Regions from separate parts of the Marinomonas mediterranea MMB-1 genome, predicted to be linked through region 2. Evidence: predicted binding sites of a transcription regulator. Region 2 holds the regulator's gene; the other holds the start of a gene.

Evidence for each region. The regulator sigma-54, encoded in region 2, starts transcription at its own class of promoters, with help from an activator protein. The targets are predictions, from matches to a motif close to TGGCACNNNNNTTGCTNT.
Region 1: the regulator sigma-54 is predicted to act here: its motif matches at 4,310-4,327, upstream of MARME_RS02360 (isoamylase early set domain-containing protein).

What each region holds. Positions count from the first base shown of each region.
Region 1 is NC_015276.1:489,374-497,012, forward strand. Features, by position in the region: gene betA (choline dehydrogenase) at 200-1,867, opposite strand; gene betB (betaine-aldehyde dehydrogenase) at 1,881-3,338, opposite strand; gene MARME_RS22235 (hypothetical protein) at 3,644-3,808, shown strand; gene MARME_RS02360 (isoamylase early set domain-containing protein) at 3,896-4,201, opposite strand; gene MARME_RS02365 (GNAT family N-acyltransferase) at 4,476-6,188, opposite strand; gene MARME_RS02370 (ChrR family anti-sigma-E factor) at 6,475-7,209, opposite strand; gene MARME_RS02375 (RNA polymerase sigma factor) at 7,215-7,639, opposite strand, start outside.
Region 2 is NC_015276.1:1,967,884-1,975,522, forward strand. Features, by position in the region: gene MARME_RS08945 (HPr family phosphocarrier protein) at 1-249, opposite strand, end outside; gene MARME_RS08950 (PTS sugar transporter subunit IIA) at 261-710, opposite strand; gene MARME_RS08955 (RNA polymerase factor sigma-54) at 728-2,197, opposite strand; gene lptB (LPS export ABC transporter ATP-binding protein) at 2,264-2,989, opposite strand; gene lptA (lipopolysaccharide transport periplasmic protein LptA) at 2,989-3,507, opposite strand; gene lptC (LPS export ABC transporter periplasmic protein LptC) at 3,482-4,069, opposite strand; gene MARME_RS08975 (calcium/sodium antiporter) at 4,076-5,032, opposite strand; gene MARME_RS08980 (ABC transporter ATP-binding protein) at 5,209-6,012, shown strand; gene mlaE (lipid asymmetry maintenance ABC transporter permease subunit MlaE) at 6,009-6,791, shown strand; gene mlaD (outer membrane lipid asymmetry maintenance protein MlaD) at 6,794-7,258, shown strand; gene MARME_RS08995 (MlaC/ttg2D family ABC transporter substrate-binding protein) at 7,255-7,639, shown strand, end outside.

The DNA of each region.
Region 1 (7,639 bases), 1.5 Mb from region 2:
CGTGTGGATAACGCTTCTTTATTTGAGGCGAGTGTTTCGAGGCAAATGTCGCTGTCCAATATTGAACATATTGGCAAGCAAGTTAACAAAGAAGAAAAAAGAGAGTGCGGGTTTGAGTATGAATACAATAAAAAAGCCAGCTAGATTGCTCTAACTGGCTCTGATGTCTCGACTTTTTATGTATCTATGGTCTGAGATACTAACGTTGTTTAGATTCGTATTCTGGGTGAATCCAAACAGGAGCGCCAGCAGCAGGCAATAGGTTTTTACCTAAGATGATGTCTGCGGCACGTTCTGCGACCATGATAGTAGGGGCGTTCAGGTTACCATTAGTAATGGTCGGGAAGATTGACGAATCGACGACTCGCAAGTTCTGAAGACCACGTACGGCTAGGTTTTCATCCAGTACGGCCATTGGGTCGTTATCTGATCCCATCTTGCATGTACACGAAGGATGATAAGCACTCTCTACGTTGTCTTTTACCCAACGATCGATTTCTTCATCGCTTTGCACGTCCATACCTGGCTGGATTTCGTCCTCTCGGAACTTATCTAGTGCAGGTTGTTGAAGAATCTCACGTGACAGTCGAATGGTGTCGCGCCAGTCCTGTTTGTCCTGCTCAGTACTAATGTAGTTGAACTTAATACGTGGATTCGCGGCTGGGTCGCTTGATTCAATCCAGAGCTTGCCTCGACTTTCAGGCTTATTAGGACCGACGTGGACTTGGAAGCCATGACCATCAAACGCGGCTTGTCCATCGTAACGCATCGCCGCAGGTAAGAAATGATACTGTATATTCGGCCATTTCAAGCCAGCACGAGATCGAATGAAACCACAGGATTCAAAGTGGTTAGTCGCACCGAGCCCGTCTTTAAAGAGAATCCAACGTGTACCGATTAACCCTTTGCTGATGAGATCAAGCTTACCGTTTAGCGTGACTGGCTCATTACAACGATATTGGAAGTAGACTTCTAGGTGGTCTTGCAGGTTTTCACCTACGCCCGGTAGGTCCTGTACTAAGGGGACATTAGCCTTGTCTAGTACGGCTTTTGGCCCGACTCCTGACAATTGCAATAATTGCGGAGAACCAACCGAGCCTGCCGACAAGATGACTTCTTTAGAGGCCGAAGCACTTGTCACTTTGCCGTTTATATCGTATTCGATGCCGACCGCTTTTTTACCATTGAAGATCACCTTACGACTTAAAACACCAGTTTTAAGCGTTAGGTTTGGGCGTTTCATAGCACGACGCAAGTAGGCATTTGAGGTCGAAGCACGAACGCCGTCTTTGACCGTCATGTGCATTGGACCAAAGCCTTCTTGACGGTAACCATTGTAGTCTTCCGTTTCGCCGTACCCTGCGTCTTTACCTGCATCAATAAAGGCTTTATAAAGTGGGTTTAGCGTCATGTCGTTACCGTTATTGGTGCTAAGTGGCCCATCACCACCACGGTATTCGTCTGCGCCGCCAGTCCAGCTCTCAGCTTTTTTAAAGTAAGGCAGAACGTTTTGGTAATTCCAGCCTTTGGCACCGTGTTCTTCCCATTCGTCAAAGTCACACGCGTGACCGCGAACGTAGACCATACCGTTAATGGACGAAGAACCGCCCAGTACTTTTCCTCGTGGGCAGTGCATTTCGCGGCCATCTAGGCCTTCTTCTTTATCCGTATGGAACTGCCATGCGTACTTTTCAGTATTCATCGGGTATGACAGCGCCGTCGGCATCTGAATGAAAATGCTTTTGTCTGACCCGCCGCGTTCGAGCAAGAGTACTTTGTTTTCACCGCTTTCAGTCAGTCGGTCTGCCAGTACACAGCCCGCAGACCCCGCCCCAACGATGATGTAGTCAAATGTTTCGTTCATCATTACGACCTCTGTTCTAGTAAGGGTTCGGTACGTCGTTTAGATCAACGTAGACACTCTTAGTTTGAGTGTAGTGGTACAGTGTATCGATGCCATTTTCGCGGCCAATTCCAGACTCTTTGTATCCACCTACTGGCATTTCAGCTGGTGATGCACCCCATGTATTGATCCAGCAAATACCGGCTTGTAGTTGATTTATCACACGGTGAGCACGCGAGATGTCTTTGGTAAAGATGCCTGCTGCCAAGCCAAATTTCGTATCGTTAGCTCGGCGAACCACTTCTTCTTCGTCTTTAAATGTCAGAACAGACATAACAGGACCAAAGATTTCTTCGCGTACTTGTGGCATGTCGTCAGTACAATCAACGAAGACAGTCGGTGCGACAAATGCGCCTTTGTCTAAACCGTTTTCAGTGACTTGGTAACCGCCACATAAAAGCGTCGCGCCAGCTTCTTTTGCTGCATCAACATAGCCAAGTACTTTCTTCATGTGATCTTTTGAAATCAGTGCACCTACTTGCGTATTTTCGTCAGTAGGATCGCCGATAATCATCGCTTCTGTACGAGTTTTTAGTTCCGCTTTGAACGCTTCGATCATGTCTTCGTGAACAAATACGCGTGTACCATGAGTACATACTTCGCCTTGTGTGTAGAAGTTAGCCACCATAGCACCCGAAACAGCTTGATCAACAGGCATATCTGGGAAGACGATCATTGGGGATTTGCCACCCAATTCCATGGTTACGTCTTTTAAAGAAGACGCAGACGCGGCCATCACTTTTTTACCTGTTCCGACTTCACCCGTAAAAGACACTTTGTCTATTTCAGGGTGTCCGGTGATCATTTGACCAACACGTGCATCACCTTGTACAACGTTGAATACGCCATCAGGTAACCCAGCTTCTGTGTATATTTCTGCTAATTTTAGGGCAGTAAGAGGGGTTTCTTCAGACGGTTTGAAAATCATTGCGTTGCCCGCAGCCAGTGCTGGGCCAGATTTCCACATTGCAATTTGAATAGGGTAGTTCCATGCGCCAATACCGGCACAGATACCAAGCGGTTCGCGGCGAGTATAATAGAAGTTACCTGCGCCGAGATCTTGATAGTCGCCTTGAACTTTGTCGGTTAGGCCTGCGTAATATTCGATTACGTCAGCACCTGTTTCAATATCAACGATGCTGGCTTCTTGAATTGGTTTACCTGTGTCTAATACTTCAAGAAGTGCAAGTTCGTCATTTTTCTCGCGAAGTAAGTCGGCAGCACGTTTAAGAATACGGCCACGTTCTACGCCTGTCATGGCTGCCCAAACTTTTTGACCTTCTTTTGCAGAGTCAATTGCAGCCTGAAGCTCTTTTTCGCCTGCTTGTTCTACGGTGGCGATGACGTCACCCGTTGCGGGGTTAATCGTTTCGAAATGCTCGCCAGTGCTCGACTCAACGTAGCGTCCGTGAATGTATTGCTGCTTATGTGTCATGACTTACCTCGATTTCTTGAATTGCGTGATTTTTATTAAATGACCGTTTAATAAAAAAGAATTGTACCTAAATTCGGTTACATTTTCAGCTTTTCTTCGAACTTAATGTCTTATTATGGCGTTTTTAGGCAGGTTTTAGGGGAGATTCTAATGTGATACAGAGTGTCAAATGCTTAAACGATATAACAGGAGTGTTATGTAACCTACGTCAAGTATTCTTGAGTTGATTGTAAATTGAACAGATATATTGAATGTCTGAGTCTAAACTAAAAGAGTCTCAATAAGCGTATAAGATGGAGGCTAGTATGGACTTAAGAGTCGCAATTTTACTTATATTAGGCTTAATGCTAATTGCAAAGCTCATTTATCTGTCACGAGTGAAAGCCCGTAAAAAGAATGCGCTAAGCAAAGCGTCGCAAACTTGCGAAAAGCAAGAAGGCGAGAAAAAGCACGGCCATCATGCGAACTAAATAACACAATAGAAAGGTACTCTGAGAGCGAGAAATCGCTCTCAGAGTACAGAATGCGTATTATTAAGTTGTCTTATATAGCGGGTATTAAACCGAGATCACGCAGTTAGCATCATGACTAACAGGGCTTTGAGCGTAACCGTCTGCAGATTCATCGTTCATCCAAATCTCACCATCGACTAGATAACGAAATTGGTAGTCGGCATCCACATCTAGATTTAGTGTAGAGGCAAAGACACCTGTTTTTTGCTTACGCATTGGTGTTGCCTTGTCATCCCAGCCGTTAAAATCACCCACGAGAGCGACCTTTTTGGCACCATTCAGTTTTTCAGCAGGAAGCGCAAATTTCACTTTGCACTGAGGTTTGGTTTTAAGATAGGTTTTCTCAATCATTTCCAACTCCATTTTCAACTAATGAGATGAACAGCACATCTAGATAGGCCATGAATACCCTGTCTAGTTATGTCACATTGCCATTACTGCCATCGATCTATAATTCATGTAGCAAGTCTCACGCCAATAAACTGACGCTTTGAGTGTAGACCATATTCGGCTTTTACGATCACGAATCGCTGAATTTTACAAAACATAATGGTTCAACTGATTGCTTTTTGTGCAAATTACTCTGTTTCAGCACAAGGAAGGTGCGAGAACCTTCCTTGTCATGTTACTCGCCTAGATAGCGTTTTCTTTTGGCTTCTTTCACTTTTTTTAGATCTACCAGTACTAACCCGTCCACGCAATAACCAAAATCGGCGTCGACACCAAAGTCTAAGAAGCGCACGCCGCCAGGCTCACACAGTTCGCTGTATTGTTTAAACAAAGTAGGGACGCTGGCTCCCAAATGGCCTAATTGCTCTTTCAGGGTTCTAAAGTCTTCATCGTAGTCTTCACCTGAGAAGATATTATCCAACAGCGGTCTGTGTTCCGCCGTAATTCTATATGGTGTAAACGACGCGGCTAAGAACTCTTTGTCGGCGTAGTACTTTTGATAAAAGTGAACAAGCATGTCCTTCGCCATTTGTGGGTAGCTGTTGCTTAGGCTCACTGGGCCGAACATGTATTGAATGTCTGGGTGGCGATTCAAATAAGCGCCAATACCATACCAAAGATAATCTAGGCTGCGTTTTCCCCAATATTTCGGTTGTACGAAGCTTCGTCCAAGCTCAATACCTTTCGCAAAGTAAGGTTCCATGTCGCAGCTATAGCGGAATAACTCAGAGCTGTAGATACCTTGGTCGGCCCCTTCTTGAAGGTACTTGGATACCTCCCCAATACGGTAAGCGCCAACGATTTCCAGTTCTTCTTCATCCCATAAAACGAGATGACGATAGTAATGATCGTACTTATCGAGGTCTTTGTGTTCCCCCGTTCCTTCGCCGACCTTACGAAAAGCGATTTCTCTCAGACGACCTATTTCCTGCATAACAACGGAGTTTTGTTCGAAGTCGACGAGGTATATTTGTTTATTGTCCTTTGTCGCTCCCAAATGTTCTGCGTTTTTTAGCTCATTTTTTAGGTGTTGACGATTTTGTGGGTGAGAAACCGTTTTTTCAGTTTTAAGAAGCGGTTTTTTCCCTTTTGCGATGCGGTAAAGGTGACGTTTAACGAGCTTGTTTTTCTCTTTGTCGCTCAACGGCAGTTGCGCCAATTCTTGAATCGGTATGGTTTGCCCAACTTGCATTGGAATACGGCGATTGCGCTGGCGAAACATCTCATTTGCAAGCTGAAGTGTTGACAGAGGACGATATAGAATTGAGCTGGTGTAAAACATCATCGAATTACGTCCACCGATGTGAACGGGCAATAACGGGCTATTTGTTTTTTGAGCGATCTTTAGGTAACTACTGCTCCAACCTTTGTCTTTTACGCCGCTGGGAGACAGTCTAGAAACCTCCCCAGCTGGGAAAATAATCACGGCTTCTTCGTTGTGCAAACAGTTCATAATGGCTTTAACTTGCTTGCGTCCTGTTTTACCACCGATGTTATCGACGGGTAAAACTAACCCTTTGAGGGCGTCGAATCCCATCAATAAATCGTTTGCTACGATCTTTACGTCTTGGCGTATTTCACCAATGAGTCGTAGCAAAGCCAAGCCATCGAGTGCGCCAAGAGGGTGGTTTGCAACAATAACGGTACGTCCAACAGCGGGAATATTACGGCGGTCGACCTGTGACACCTGATAGCCAAAGTTGAAATGGTCAAGTACGCGATCAATAAACTCGAATCCAACAGAGTTTTCATTTTCTTCTAGAAACGCGTTTACCTCATCTTCATGGAATAATTTTCTTAATACACTGATGGTCGGACGAGTAATAAGATGACTTCTTTCTAGAAATTGAGGTGACTTATTGGCAATAAGTTGTTCAACCTGAATCACGGCTGGCTCCAAACGTAATCTTGTTCATATTCCAACCAGATTAAGAATTAGCCGTGACAGGATTAAGACGAACGGGTGACAACTGGATGACACTAAGATGTCAAAAATAAGACAGTGTTATAGAGTGGCTATGTTTGAAGATTGCAGGTGAGGTGTGTCGGAAGGGCTTGGAGCACCACTGTCATACAATAAAAAAACTCCCTTGTGTTCGTTCTTAGACAGACACAAGGGAGAGCTGATTTACAGGCGCATAGATTCAGTACAGATGACTGACTCAGTGCCGTGGTTAGGACGCGCTTGGGTGATACTTGCGCACAAGAGGATTCAACAGTCGTGTTATCCAACCTGTGAATTCAATCGGCGCTTCGGTAATCGTTAAACAAATGCATTCCGCATCTTTCGTTACGACCGGCTTGTGTTTGTGGCGCGCGTCGCGAGATATGAAATCCCCTTTCTTGTAGACGCCTGATTCATCAGAAAACGCGCCTTCAAGCACCAAGGTGTATTCGTCGCCTGTGTGGGTATGCGATGGAATAAACGCACCTGCTTTTATGCGCGTCAGAGCGACCTGAGTGCCGTCTTTTTCATTGCTTAACGTGGCAATTTGCACCGCTGGCGAAAGCTTCATCCATTTTAGGCGATCGTACGCGGTTGGAACCAGCTGACGAAGGCTTTTCGGTACCTTGTATTGTTCTTTTAAGCTTGGGTGCTCTTTGGCGCTTAAGTGGCGCTTTTCTATGGCCGTACTTTTAGAGGCCGAGTTCACTTGTACATTATTAGGCTGCTTATCGATCGCTATTTTTGATAACAGATTTGCTTTCAGTTGGTCCAATTGATTGACGCCAGAAGGAACAGACGGAGTTGAAAACAGCTCAGCCCCAACTTGCTCCAATTTACGAACTTGATCGCGACAATGTTTGCAGTGCTCAAGATGCGTTGAAACAGCTAACGCTTTCGAAAGCGTAACCGAGCCTGATGCATATTCAGTCAGTAGATCCAAACTTGGGTGGTAGTGAATCATAATAACTACCTCCTAACGATAACGGTCAGTTTGTTGAGAGCAAGTCTGACTCTCGACTTAATAGTGCCAAGAGGAATGTTTAATTCTTCTGACGCTTCTTTGTGGGTTTTGCCTTCCAGATACACTTTTGCTAATACCTGTCTTTGATCGGATGGAAGTTGCTTTAAACTGCTATTAATATTTTCCTGATCGCGTTTCTGCTGCGCTTCGCGAAACGGGTCTGAACTTTCATCTTCGATGTCATCCCATAAAAATTCAGGGTCAATTCCCGTTTGATAGCGTCCATTTTTTCGCAGATAGTCAATACGAGCGTTCCGAGCAATCGTGAACACCCATGTATTTAAAGACGCCGATTCTGGGTTGTAGGTATGTGCTTTGTTCCAGATGCGTATTAAGACCTCTTGAGCGATGTCGTCCGCCATTAAGTTCG
Region 2 (7,639 bases):
ATTAGCAATGACCTCGACGATTGCGTCCATAGCGTCTATTTCATCATCGCCGTTCGCCTTTATTTTTAAATCTGTTCCTTTACTAGCCGCCAGCATCATCATAGCCATGATGCTTTTTCCGTCTACGTTTCGACCATCTTTTTCGATGGTAATATCGCACGAAAAGCGAGTCGTTGTTTCAACCAGTTTACTGGCTGCCCGAGCATGTAAGCCTAGTTTGTTTACAATAGTGACGGTCTTTTCCTGCATGGCAGTCGCCCTTATACTTGTTGTAGAAATGAGGTTATCAATTCTTCGTTTGTTGTAGTATCACGTAGTCTCTTTAATTTATCTGGAGATTGTGCCATTTCTGCAATTTGAGATAACGTCTTAAGATGTCCCTCGCATTCGTTAGGAGGGGCTATCAGTGCAAATATTAAATCAACGGGTTGTCTGTCTATTGAGTCGTAATCAATGGGTTTTTCTAGAGACATAACAACAAGGGCAGCATGATTTGCTTGTTCAAATCTACAGTGCGGAATTGCTATTCCGGCTCCGACGCCAGTACTGCCGAGCTTCTCTCTTGCTAAAAGCGCATCGTAGACTGCTTCTGACTCACAATGCAGCCTCGCCCCAATAGCCTCGGCTAAAAATTCCAGAACTCTTTTTTTGCTGGCAATTGGTTGATTAGCAAAAACCAGCTCACTATTGACTAATTTTTCTAAAGACATTGTTGATATGACCTACCTTAAATAAGGCGCTTTCGTTCATTGGAAGGAGGGATGTTCATCGCCTCGCGATATTTTGCGACGGTACGTCTCGCAACTTGTATTCCTTGCTCGGCAAGTATCGTAGCTAGCTTATTGTCACTAAGAGGCTTTTTAGCCGGTTCTTCTGCAATAAGCTTTTTAATCATGGCACGAATAGCCGTTGAGGAGCATTCTCCGCCAGAGCTTGTATTAACATGACTCGAAAAGAAATATTTGAGCTCAAAGATACCTTTAGGAGTATGCATGTATTTTTGAGTTGTGACACGAGATATTGTTGATTCATGCATTCCGACTTCTTCTGCCACGTTATGGAGTACCATCGGTTTCATTGCCTCTTCGCCATACTCGAAGAATTCGATCTGCCTATTTACGATACAGCTGGCGACCTTTAGTAGGGTTTCATTTCTACTTTGAAGGCTTTTTATAAACCACTTGGCTTCCTGTAGCGAGGTCTTTATGTAGTTTACGTCTTCCGAAGACGCTGACTTGTTTGCCATTGCTGAATAGGTTTCGTTGATCTTTACTGGTGGTAGCGCATCATTGTTTAGTTCAACTTGCCAAATACCATTTTTCTTTTTTACTGAAACATCAGGAATAACATAGTCAGTGTCTGAGGTGTCAATTGTCGAGCCGGGTTTTGGGTTTAGTTGTTGTATAAGCGCGATAACGTCTTTAAGCGCCTCTTCCTTTAAGCGTGTTTTCCTACATAGCTGGGCAAAGTCGCGATTCCCGAGAAGTGGTAAATAGTTATCGATAACGTTATGGGCGGGTTTAAACAATTGGTGATTGTGAAAGCCTTCCAGTTGGACTAATAGACATTCTCTTAGGTCTTGCGACGCAACGCCAACGGGGTCAAATCGTTGGACGCGATGTTGGACAGCGACAACTTCATCGAGCTCTAAGTCTTCAAGTTCAGAGGCAAGGGATTCAAAGACTTCTTGCACGCTGATCGATAGGTAGCCATCGGGTTGAACGCATTCAATTAAAGCATATGCAATTTCAATGTCTCTATCAGAAATATGAGTAAGGTTTAGTTGCCATATTAGATGGTCTTGTATATTTTCGGATTCAGAATTTCTACTGTCTAAGTCGAAATCACCATCAAATAAAGGTGCGTCAGAGGCCGCTGCTGTATTTTGATACGTGTCGTCCCAACTACTGTCGATAGAGAGTTCTTCAGGGATACTTTCCGTCCATTCAGACTCTACTCTTGCTTCTTCTGAGTTAGTGTCGCTCTCTGCTTTTTTTTCGGTTTGATTGCTGGATTCTGATGACGCTGCAGCTGCACTCTCGTCTTCATCTAGTTCAAGAAGTGGGTTAGATTCCAGAAAATCGTGTATTTCCTGTTGCAGGTCAATAGTTGAGAGTTGAAGTAAGCGTATCGCTTGCTGCAACTGTGGAGTCATAGTTAACTGCTGACCGATTTTTAGCTGTAATGACTGCTTCATGGAGCAACTCTTCTTTTATGGAACGCGTTATGCATATTACTCCCTTTTTATTTGAAAAATAAGAGCTTAAAGCTTGAAGTCGTCGCCTAGGTAGACTTTTTTTACTTGTTCATTGTTAATAACGTCATCTGCATTTCCTGAGGCGATGATGTGTCCATTTCCTACAATGTAAGCCTTGTCGCAAATGTCTAGCGTTTCTCTAACATTGTGGTCGGTAATTAAAACACCAATGCCGCTGTCTGTGAGGTGTTTTATGATTTGCTTAATGTCGCCGACCGATATAGGGTCGACACCAGCAAAAGGTTCATCAAGTAAAATGAATTTAGGGTTCATTGCCAGTGCGCGTGCGATTTCTACCCTTCGTCGCTCTCCACCCGAGAGAGCCATGCCTAAATTCTTTCTAATATGAGTAACATGAAATTCTTCAAGCAATTTTTCTAGTAAGTCGCTTCGTTCTTGTTTAGTCAGTGTTTTTCTAGTTTCTATAATGGCTGCAATGTTGTCTTCAACAGACATTTTTCTAAAGATAGATGCTTCTTGAGGGAGATAGCCAATGCCTTTTTGCGCGCGCGCGTGCATCGCATCCTTAGTTACATCCAGGCCATCGATGAATATTCCTCCAGCATCATTTGCTACCATGCCAACAATCATATAGAAACAGGTCGTTTTGCCCGCGCCGTTTGGACCTAACAGGCCAACTGCTTGTCCAGATTCGACGGACAGTGACACATCGAGCACAACTTTTCGTTTTTTGTACGCCTTAGCGAGATGTTTGGCTTCCAATATTGCCATTATTCACTCTTCTCTTGAGCTGGTTGCAAAGTCATTTTTACTCGTCCATTGCCTCTGTTTTCTGCGGTAAAGGTTTCATTTTTCATCATATAGAGGATGAAATCCGCATCTATTTCATCTAACCCTCGCTTTAAATAGCCTTTGCCATTAATTTCTAAGCGTCCATCTGTAATGTAGTCGATCTGATCTCCGCGACTTGTTACTCTGTTTCCGGCCTCGTCTAATTGCTGCGTGAATCTCGCTGGTGTGCCAGTGGCCTGTAAAGAGCTAAAAGTGTTGGTGGCTGGGTCGGTAAACACCTTTAGAAAGTCTGCTTTTATTTCGATCGTGCCTTGTTTTATTAGAACGTCGCCTTTGTAGGTGGCTTCGCCCGCTTTCTGATCGTAAAATGCTTCATCCGCTTGGATTTCAAGAGGTTGGCTAGTGTCGCTTTCTAAAGCGTAGTTTGAGCTAGCACTTAAACAAGCGCTTACTGTTAGAAACAAGGTGACCTTATTGATTTTGAGTAGCTTGTTCATAATGTCCAGATACGTTTCCTTTAAATTGAGCAGTTTCAAGGTCTACGAATGAGCGAATGGTGTCCGCTTTTGTTATGCCTTGCTGTGTAATGAGTTCCGCATTTCCAAGGCTGATCAGCGACTTGTCGACATCATTGTAGTGAATTGAATCTGCATTTAAGCGGTTGGATGTTGTTGTGCTGTCTTTTCGGGTTACGAATGCATTGGAGGTTAGTAATATATCTTTGTTGGCGTCATTTAGTTTTCCAAAGTCTGCCTCAGCGTACCAAGCGATATCATTTGTAACCGTTTCTATTTTTGGTGATATTGCTTCTGTTTGTTTGTTTGAGTTGAAATGACTCAATTTTGATGTCTTGATCGTCTGTTCCAACTTTCCATCAATGGTATATTCTCTTGACGTGACATTTTCTAAAAAATAGTCAGGGGAGTCGGAAAGTTCGTCTGTTGAGACGAGTGTCAGAGTCGGCGACGCCCCATACCAAAAGAATGCCGTTGCAGACGCCGCTATTGCTAAAAGAATAAGGAGCTTTTTTGCCCAGTCTTTAGACGAAAGTATATTCATAATTAATTAGCTATATGCAATTAGAGTATATAAGTAGATTGCATAGCTGCCCAACAAGGGGAAGCCAATCCAGCGAGGAACTTCTTTAGATCTAGTGCGAGAGTATACAAGGACAAGAAGTGTTAATGTAAGGGTAAGTCCTAAAACCCACCAATAATCGCGATTTAACACCTCTTCGTTTAGCAATCCTGGGGCTAGGATCGCTGGCATTGGTAATACGGTTGCCAAATTGAATAGGTTTGATCCTAATACATTGCCAATGGCAATATCATGATGACCTTTTTTAACGCTTGTAATCGAAGCGGCTAATTCAGGCAAGCTTGTGCCGATTGCGACAATGGTCAAGCCTATAACAAGTTCGCTTATTCCCATTAGTGTCGCAATTCCGACCGCTCCCCATACCAATATTTTTGATGAAATAATTAATACTGCGAGACCTAATGTCGCCATAAGCAATGAGTACCAGACACTCTTACCGTCATCTTCAGGTAAATCTTCTGTGAGCTCGTCTTCACCGTCTTTCGTACCCTTAAGTAAGATAATTAAAGCAATAACAAATGAAGCAATCAGTATTAAGCCGTCCACTTTGGAGAGGTGCCCATCGTAAAACAGAGCGCCTGCTATCAGTGTGATGGCGACAACGAGAGGTATCTCCTTTTTTACGAGCGTTCCCGCAATTGGAATGGACGAGAAAAAAAGTGTTGCACCTAATACTAAGGCAACATTGGCTATATTTGATCCTAGGACGTTACCAATCGCTATCCCTGGTGCATTATCTAGTGCGGCGGTGGCCGACACAACCATCTCAGGGGCAGAGGTTCCTAGGGCGACGAGCGTTACACCAATTATAATTGGGCTAACATTTAATTTTTCGGCGACAAGTGCCGCATGTTCGATAAACTTATCTGAGCTTAATACTAATAAAATAAGGCCAGTTACGAGCGCCGCAGCAAACAAAAACATATATCTTTTATTCCATGGATAGCAAAGTGCTCCATTTAATGTGGTTTACCAACTAAATTCAAGACTTGACGTGCGCGATCCTTTATAAAACAAACAACATAATAGTTATAGCGTTTAATTTGGGGAGGGCGAATGCTACTATTTGTACAATAGATTTAAATGGAAGTATAAAAGTCGTGAAAAACGCTTACGTTCAAATTAGCAATCTATCGTTTACTCGTGGAGAGAGAGCGATTTATGAAGGAGTGTCTATTAACATTCCTCGTGGAAAAATAACCGCCGTTATGGGGCCGAGTGGCACAGGGAAAACGACACTGTTGCGTTTAATCGCCGCTCAACTCCATCCAGATCAAGGCTCAGTGTTGGTTGATGGCGTAGATATTCATAAAGCCAATCGTTCTGCTTTGTATGACACACGTAAGAAAATTGGCATGTTGTTTCAAAGTGGGGCGCTGTTTAGTGATATGTCTGTCTATGAAAACGTTGCCTTTCCCTTGGAGGAGCACACGGACCTTCCGGATGACATTATTAAAGATATTGTTTTAATGAAGTTGCAAAGTGTGGGCTTGAGGGGGGCGGTTGATCTAATGCCTTCGGAGTTATCTGGTGGTATGGCACGTCGCGTTGCTCTAGCGCGGGCTATCGCACTCGATCCAGAGCTTGTTATGTATGATGAGCCATTCGCTGGGCAAGATCCAATCTCAAAAGGCGTGCTTGTCGAATTGATCAAAAAACTAAATAAAGCGGTTGGTATAACATCCGTTCTCGTCTCTCATGACGTTGAAGAGTCTCTGTCAATATCTGATCATGTGTGTATTCTGTCGGGTGGTACTGTTGTTGCTCAAGGAACACCTGAAGAAATAAAGGCGTCGGATGATGCACGCGTTATTCAGTTTCTAAATGGCCAAGCAGATGGCCCTGTTCCATTCCATTTTCCAGCGTGCAGCTATGCTGGAGACCTGATAGGGAGTTCAACTTGAAAAAAGTACGAAATGTCGGGCAATCGTTATTTGACCAATTGGAGTCGATTGGGCGCGCAGGAATATTCCTATTTCAAACACTTGCTAGGTTACCTGTTAGGTGGGATGAAAGTTGTCGCTTGCTTGTCAATCAAGTCTATTCCGTTGGTGTTTTGTCCTTAGTGATTGTTATAGTTTCTGGGTGCTTTATCGGCATGGTGCTTGCGCTTCAGGGGTACACCATATTGGCAAAGTTTGGCTCGGAGCAGGCGGTGGGCCAATTGTTGGCATTGAGTTTGTTGCGTGAGTTGGGGCCCGTGGTTACTGCATTGTTGTTCGCGGGTAGAGCAGGGTCTGCGTTAACGGCCGAGATAGGCTTAATGAAGGCGACGGAACAGTTATCCAGTTATGAAATGATGGGAGTTGATCCTCTTCGCCGAGTTATCGCGCCTAGGTTTATCGCTGGTATGATTTGTATGCCGCTACTTTGCTTGATTTTCTCTGCGACAGGTATTTTAGGCGGTATGCTAGTATCAGTTCATTGGTTGGGTATTTATGATGGCTCATTTTGGTCATTGATGCAGCAATCAGTCTATTTTGATATCGATGTGTTTAACGGCATTATAAAATCAATCTTTTTTGCTTGTGCTATTACATGGATAGCCGTTTATCAAGGATTCGAGTGTGACCCTACGTCAGAAGGTATTGGTAAGGCGACAACGCGAACGGTAGTGCTAGGATCTTTAGCTGTCCTATTTCTTGATTTTATTCTAACTGCGGCAATGTTTGGGGATTTTTAGGAATGAGAAATAAACATACGGAACTTTTGGTAGGTGTTTTTATTGTGTTGGGTATTGCTGCGTTCGGATACCTTGCAATACAAGTAAGTGGTCTAGCGTTTTCTGATAAGAAAGATACGTACAATATTGTTGCTCGCTTTGACGATATAGGTGGCTTAACTGAACGTGCTAAAGTTACGATTGCGGGTGTGACGGTTGGTGAAGTCGAGAGTATTTCTTTTGATAAAGAATACTTCATGGGGCTGGTGACAATGTCGGTTCACAGTGATATCGATAATATCCCAACAGACAGTTCAATTGCTATTTTAACCAGTGGTCTGCTAGGAGAAAAATATCTTGGTATAACCATTGGGGCTGAAGAGGAATCGCTAAAAGACGGTGACGAAATTTTCGATACTCAGTCTGCGCTCGTGCTGGAAAACTTAATTGGTCAGTTCTTATTTAAATCAGATGAGGAAGAACAATGAGTCATATGATCAGATTTTTTGCTCTATTCGCTGTTTTTTTTGTGCAAAGTGTAAGTGCTGCGCCAGATGAGGGTGCAAGAGATGCTGTGTTAGCTGTGGTTGATCAGTTTAAAACGAAAATTGTTGATCAGAAAAAAGTGCTTTCGAAAGACCCGCAAAGACTTTATGAAACAGTGTCTGGGGTGTTGGATCCGGTTATTGATTTCAATGACTTTGCTAAGAAAGTAATGGGGAAATATTACCGCCGCTCAAGCGCTGATCAGAGATCGCGTTTTTCGAGCGTGACGAAAGCGACACTCATTAATACATACGGCACTACTTTGTTGGATTTTGATCCGAGTGCGATTGAAGTTAAACCATTGGCGTCAAATCAGCGAGGTA